One region of the Streptomyces sp. NPDC000229 genome, then DNA from elsewhere that is predicted to be linked to it. Evidence: riboswitches for the same ligand, from Rfam matches in the RefSeq annotation. Region 1 holds a riboswitch; the other holds the start of a gene.

Evidence for each region. A riboswitch is a leader RNA that binds a small molecule or an ion and turns the genes downstream of it on or off. The one in region 1 is predicted to bind glycine.
Region 2: it holds a riboswitch for glycine, as region 1 does, so the genes downstream of both, gcvP (aminomethyl-transferring glycine dehydrogenase) here and gcvT (glycine cleavage system aminomethyltransferase GcvT) in region 1, are expected to answer to the same signal.

What each region holds. Positions count from the first base shown of each region.
Region 1 covers NZ_JBEPEL010000003.1:150,584-153,978, reverse strand. The annotation lists gene ABT360_RS03250 (enhanced serine sensitivity protein SseB) at 1-434, opposite strand, end outside; gene ABT360_RS03245 (AAA family ATPase) at 506-1,177, opposite strand; glycine riboswitch at 1,333-1,425, shown strand; gene gcvT (glycine cleavage system aminomethyltransferase GcvT) at 1,569-2,684, shown strand; gene gcvH (glycine cleavage system protein GcvH) at 2,743-3,120, shown strand; gene glyA (serine hydroxymethyltransferase) at 3,134-3,395, shown strand, end outside.
Region 2 covers NZ_JBEPEL010000071.1:29,474-32,868, forward strand. The annotation lists gene gcvP (aminomethyl-transferring glycine dehydrogenase) at 1-1,549, opposite strand, end outside; glycine riboswitch at 1,732-1,831, opposite strand; gene ABT360_RS27435 (PRC-barrel domain-containing protein) at 1,946-2,311, shown strand; gene ABT360_RS27440 (DNA polymerase IV) at 2,239-3,395, opposite strand, start outside.

The DNA of each region.
Region 1 (3,395 bases):
CAGTCCGGCTCGAACAGCCGCACCCGGGCGCCGCTCGCGGGCCCGTCCAGGGGGGTGCGCCCGGTCCGGCACAGCTCGGCGACGGCGGGCGGGGGCAGCGGGGCGCCGACGGCACCGCCCGGGTTCACGGCGATGCCGAGCTGCGGCGGCAGCCCGCGCGCGAACTCGACGGCCGGGGCGACGGCGTAGGCCATGTGTGCGCCGACGCACTGGGTGAACTGCTGCTGGGAGCTGAAGACGGGGACGTATGCCTGCCCTTCGATCTCCAGGGTCGGCAGGTCCAGGTTCGGGCTGTCGGGGGCGCCGCCGTTGGGCAGGGGCACCCAGACGTGGCTGCGGCCCAGCACCTCGACGAGGCGGCCTCCGGCCGCGGGGTTGCCGAGGGAGGCGGCGAGCACCTCTTCGAGCTCATTGCCCGGCCATGCAGTGTCCACTGGTGTTCCTGGTCCTTCCCGCGCGTGCCTTCGCTGCCCGCAGCACCCTAACGCGGGCCCCGCCGCCCGGGTCAGCCGAACGCGATCCGGGCCAGCGCGGACGCCGCCGGCCGGTCCAGCAGCACGGCGGACGCGCACCCACGCGGCACGACGCCCCGCTCCGCGTCCCGCACCAGCCGCCCCACCGCCCTGCGGTGCCGCCCGAAGGCGTACCCCGACACACCGCGGCCCCGCTCGCGCTGCCCCTCGCGGGCCGTGCCGGGCGGGACGTCGAGCAGGATCAGGTGCAGGGCCGTGCCGCGCCGCCGGGCCTCCCGGGCCAGCCAGCGGCGCACCCAGGCCTGCGTGCCGCAGTCGTGGACGACGACGCTCTCACCGGAGCGCAGCGCCCGCCGCAGCCCCGCGTAGTGCGCGAGCCGGACGAGGGGGCGGTAGATCCCGTACGGCAGGATTCCGGGCACCCGCTGCTCCCAGCGCTCCCGGGCGTCCTGCGAGTCGATGCCGCGCCCCTGGGCCGCCCGGGCGATCAGGGTCGACTTGCCGCTGCCCGGCAGGCCCGAGACGACCACCAGGTCACCGGCCGCGAAGGCCAGCGCCCGGGGGCCGCGCCCGCCCCGGTCCCGCAGGTCGCGCACGACCGGCAGGGCGGGCGCCCCGGCCGCCGCCCGCCCCCGGGCGGGCAGGCCCGGCTGCCCGGGCACGCCGGTGGTCGTCGCGTACGCCCCGGTCCGCTGCAACGTCATCGCTACTCCCCCTGCTGGGTCGGCTTGTCCCGACCCTTGCCCAAGAAGTGTAAAGAAAGGGTAATAAGCCACAAGCGATTTGCCGAGGAGGACCCGCATGCAATGATGTGCGCGCCGACGCACACTCGTGCGTTCACAACCGCATACCGGCCGCTTGAATCCGCGCGGGAGAGTCCCGGGTCCCACCCGGGCGCCGAAGGAGCAAGTTCCTCCCTTGAATCTCTCAGGCCCCGTACCGCGTGGATGAGGCAGATCTGAAAAGCGGGCCGCCACGGCGGCTCCACCCAAGGTGCAAGCCGAAGGCCGTCCCCGTACGGTCACGGTGAACCTCTCAGGTTCCGATGACAGATGGGGAGGATCGTCTTCGAGCCATGCCCTGGGAGCCACATCCATGAGCACTGCACCCCGCCTTACCGCCCTCGATGCCGTGCATCGTGCGCTGGGCGCGACCATGACCGACTTCGCGGGCTGGGACATGCCGCTGCGGTACGGGAGCGAGCGCGACGAGCACAACGCCGTCCGTACGAAGGCCGGACTCTTCGACCTCTCCCACATGGGTGAGATCACCGTCACCGGGCCGCAGGCAGCGGACCTCCTGAACTACGCGCTCGTCGGCAACATCGGCAGCGTCGGGGTCGGCCGCGCCCGCTACACGATGATCTGCCAGGAGGACGGCGGCATCCTCGACGACCTGATCGTGTACCGGCTCCAGGAGCAGGAGTACATGGTGGTCGCCAACGCCTCCAACGCGCAGACCGTGCTGGACGCGCTGACCGCCCGCGCCGCCGGGTTCGACGCCGCCGTACGCGACGACCGCGACGCGTACGCGCTGCTCGCCGTGCAGGGCCCGGAGTCCCCCGGCATCCTGAAGTCGCTCACCGACGCCGATCTCGACGGGCTGAAGTACTACGCGGGCCTGCCGGGCACCGTCGCGGGCGTCCCCGCGCTGATCGCCCGCACCGGCTACACGGGGGAGGACGGGTTCGAGCTGTTCGTCGAGCCGCAGCACGCCGAGAAGCTGTGGCAGGCGCTGACCGAGGCGGGCGCCCCGGTCGGCCTGATCCCGTGCGGGCTGTCCTGCCGCGACACGCTGCGCCTGGAGGCGGGCATGCCGCTGTACGGGCACGAGCTGACGACGTCCCTGACCCCGTTCGACGCGGGCCTGGGCCGCGTGGTCAAGTTCGAGAAGGAGGGCGACTTCGTGGGCCGCGAGGCCCTGGCCGCCGCCGCCGAGCGGGCCCAGATCGCCCCGCCGCGCAAGCTGGTCGGCCTGATCGCCCAGGGCCGCCGTGTGCCGCGCGCCGGGATGGCCGTGGTCGCCGGCGGCACGGTGATCGGTGAGGTCACCTCGGGCGCCCCGTCGCCGACGCTCGGCAAGCCGATCGCCATGGCGTACGTGGACGCGGCGCACGCCGCGCCGGGCACCGAGGGGGTCGGGGTCGACATCCGCGGTACCCATGAGCCGTACGAGGTCGTGGCGCTGCCCTTCTACAAGCGCCAGAAGTGACCACCCGCACCACTCCCCCGTTCACCAGCACTCCCCCGCGTACAGGAGAATTCCAGTCATGAGCAACCCCCAGCAGCTGCGCTACAGCAAGGAGCACGAGTGGCTGTCGACCGCCGAGGACGGCGTGTCGACGGTCGGCATCACGGAGCACGCGGCGAACGCGCTCGGCGACGTGGTGTACGTCCAGCTCCCTGAGGTCGGCGACACGGTCACCGCGGGCGAGACCTGCGGTGAGCTGGAGTCGACCAAGTCCGTCAGCGACCTGTACTCCCCGGTGACCGGCGAGGTCGTCGAGGCCAACCAGGACGTCGTCGACGACCCCTCGCTGGTGAACACCGCCCCGTTCGAGGGCGGCTGGCTGTTCAAGGTACGCGTCGCGGAGGAGCCGAAGGACCTGCTCTCCGCCGACGAGTACACCGAGTTCTCCGGCAGCTAAGGACCCCTCCCCGATGTCGCTTCTGAACACCCCTCTCCACGAGCTGGACCCGGACGTCGCCGCCGCCGTCGACGCCGAGCTCCACCGTCAGCAGTCCACCCTCGAGATGATCGCCTCGGAGAACTTCGCTCCGGTCGCGGTCATGGAGGCCCAGGGCTCCGTCCTGACCAACAAGTACGCCGAGGGCTACCCCGGACGCCGCTACTACGGCGGCTGTGAGCACGTCGATGTCGTCGAGCAGATCGCCATCGACCGCATCAAGGCCCTCTTCGGTG
Region 2 (3,395 bases), on a different contig from region 1:
GCTTCATCGTGCAGGAGCCGAGCGGGATCATGCCGCGGTCCAGCGCGTAGTCGCGGTCGGCGAGCTTGCGCAGGTAGCGCAGCATCGACGTCTCGGAGCGGTGCGCGTGGAAGACGGGGTGGGTGAGGTACGCGTCGGAGCGCAGCATCGCCTCGGGCAGTACGTCGGCCGTGGCGGCGTCCAGCGCCTCGATGTCGCCGCTCACGCCGAAGGCCTCCCACACGGCGGCGATCTGGGCCCGGCCGGTGGTCTCGTCGCAGGCGGCGGAGACGTGGTCGGCGTCGACGAGGCGGAGGTTGACCCCGTTCTCGCGGGCGGCGGCGACGGCCTCGGCGGCCTTGCCGGGAACCCGGACGGTCACGGTGTCGAAGAAGGTGCCGTGCACGACGTCCACACCACCCGCACGCAGCCCCTCGGCGAGCACGACGGCGTACCGGTGGACGCGCTGCGCGATCTGCTTGAGCCCCTCGGGGCCGTGGTAGACGGCGTACATGCCGGCCATGACGGCGAGCAGCACCTGCGCGGTACAGATGTTGCTGGTGGCCTTCTCGCGGCGGATGTGCTGCTCGCGGGTCTGCAGCGCCAGCCGGTACGCCTTGTTGCCGTCCGCGTCGACGGAGACGCCGACGAGCCGGCCCGGCAGGCTGCGGGCGAACTTGTCGCGGACGGCCATGTAGCCGGCGTGCGGACCACCGAAGCCCATCGGCACACCGAACCGCTGGGTGGTGCCCACGGCGATGTCCGCGCCCAGCTCACCGGGAGAGGTGAGCAGGGTCAGCGCCAGCAGGTCGGCGGCGACGGTGACGATCGCGCCGAGCTCGTGCGCCTGCTCGATGACGGCCTTGATGTCGCGTACGGCACCGGAGGCGCCGGGGTACTGGAGCAGCACACCGAACACGCCACGCTCGGCGACCTCGGCCGGGATGCCCTCGCTCAGGTCGGCGACGACGACCTCGACACCGGTCGGCTCCGCGCGGGTCTCGATGACGGCGATGGTCTGCGGCAGGGCGTCGGCGTCGACCAGGAAGACACCGTCCTTGACCTTGCCGACACGGCGGGCCAGCGACATGGCCTCGGCGGCGGCGGTGCCCTCGTCGAGCAGCGAGGCGCCGGAGGTGGGCAGCCCGGTCAGGTCGGCGACCATGGTCTGGAAGTTGAGCAGCGCCTCCAGGCGGCCCTGCGAGATCTCCGGCTGGTAGGGCGTGTACGCGGTGTACCAGGCGGGGTTCTCCATGACGTTGCGCAGGATGACCGGCGGCGTGAACGTGCCGTAGTAGCCGAGGCCGATCATCGGAGCGAGCACCTGGTTGCGCTCGGCCAGCGAGCGCAGCTCGGCCAGGACCTCGGCCTCGGTGCGGGCGTCGGGCAGCCCCAGCGCCTCGGCGCTCTTGATCACATCCGGCACCGCAGCAGCCGTGAGCTCGTCGAGCGAACCGTAGCCGACCTGCGCGAGCATCTTGGCGCGGGCCTCTTCGTCGGGCCCGATGTGCCGCTGCTCGAACGGGATGCCCTGTTCGAGTACGGAGAGCGGAATGCGGTTGGCGGTCATTGCGGAGGCCTCCTGGTCGATACGACCTGCGAGGGGCACCATGGCGCGGGTGCCCGGACGGCCTCCCCCTCTGTCATCTCAACCTGAGAGCTTCACCGGACCACCCCACGACGGGGCGGGCCGGCTTTCACCGTCGGTGAGAGCGGATGCCGTCCGACGCCCGCCCTGCTTTCCAGAGTGACCTCATCCGTGCGGTACCGGGTGCCTGAGAGATTCCGGGGAGGATTTGCTCCTTCGGCGCCTCCGAAAGGTTTCTCCGGAGGACTCTCCCGCGCGGGGTCAGCGGCCGTTTGCAAGCCTACCAGCGCGGTCCCCACAGGATCCCTCGAGTGGCCGACGTCACCGATGTGCACTTTCGTAGTGTTTACAGAGCGGTTGCGACCAGTTGGAGGGACCGTGCAGACCGATATCGATCCGCGCAGCCTGATCGGCCGCAAGGCCTTCGACCGCAACGGCCGCAAGATCGGCACCATCGACGAGGTGTACCTGGACGACGCGACGGGCTCCCCGGAGTGGGCCGCCGTACGCACGGGCATGTTCAGCCGTGACGCCTTCGTCCCCCTGGAGCCCAGCGACCTCGCGGACGACGGCCTGCACATCCCGTACGACCGCTCCCTGATCAAGGACGCGCCCGACTTCGGCGTCGGCCGCCACCTCTCCCCCGAGCAGGAACTCCAGCTCTACCACCACTACGGCCTGGCGCTGCCGCCCCCTCCCTCCACGGACCGCGACTTCGGCAAGCTCGCCGGCCAGGACGACTGACCCGGCACGAGAGGCAGCGGATCCGACGGCTCCAGGTCCGGATCGTCGGCCCAGAACGTCCGCACCCGCCCGGGCGGCGACCCCGGTTCCTCGAACCGCACGGTCACCCGCCCCAGCCCACTGCCCTGCACCCACCCGGCCCCGTACTCGGCGTGCCGCACATCCTCCCCGGCCACCCACCGCCGCGGCTCCCCAGCACCACCGGGCTCGGCACCACCGGGACCAGGCATCCCCGCGCCGCCAGGGCCACCGCTCCCGCCGGTACCAGGCACCCCAGCACCACCGGCACCACCAGCATCAGACGGCCCTGCACTGCCCGGCCCAGCGGCCGCACGCTCACGCACCACCGCCTCACGGCTCCCGTGCCCCACCGGTCCGCCCCCGCCACCGGCGCCCGCGGGCCCAGCCGCTGCACCGGCCTCACCGGCACCCGCCCCCGTCTTCCCCCCGGCCCGGCCACCGCGTCGCCCCTCCCCCTCCGAGGAAGCCCCCTCCCGGGCGTCCGGCTCCATTGGCTCACCCACCCCACCCCCAGCCGCCACATCGACCCCACGAGGCCCATCAGCCCTGGCGTCCCCGCCCGCCCCTGGCTGGCCGCCATCCGGTCGAAGGCCGGCATGGCCACGCCCACCGGGAGAAGCCGCCACGGGCCGCCCCGCCGACTCACCGGCCGCCGGTTCAGCCGCACCGCCGCCTGGTCGGGACGGCGCCCCCGCCGGGCCACCCGCCCAGGCCCGCGCGTCCACCGCCGGGGACCCCACCGGCACACCCTGTCCGCCCAGGGCACCGGACTCCCCGGGAACGGAGCCGCCCGCCCCGCCCCGATCGGCCGCATCCCCCACTCCCACCGAACCGGCGCCCCGCGTGGTACCGGCCGGGTCAGCCGCGACGGCTCCGACCGCCCCCACCGCCTCCACCCGTTCCGAAGCCGACGCTTCCCCCTCCGCCCGCTCCGCCGCTGCCTGGGCGAAAAGGTCCTCCTGCGTGTAGTCCGCGAGCCCCGTCACGCCCACGCCCAGCAGCCGCACGCCACCCGTGGTGTCCACCCCCTCCAGCAGCCGCGCCGCCGCCTCCCGCACCACCA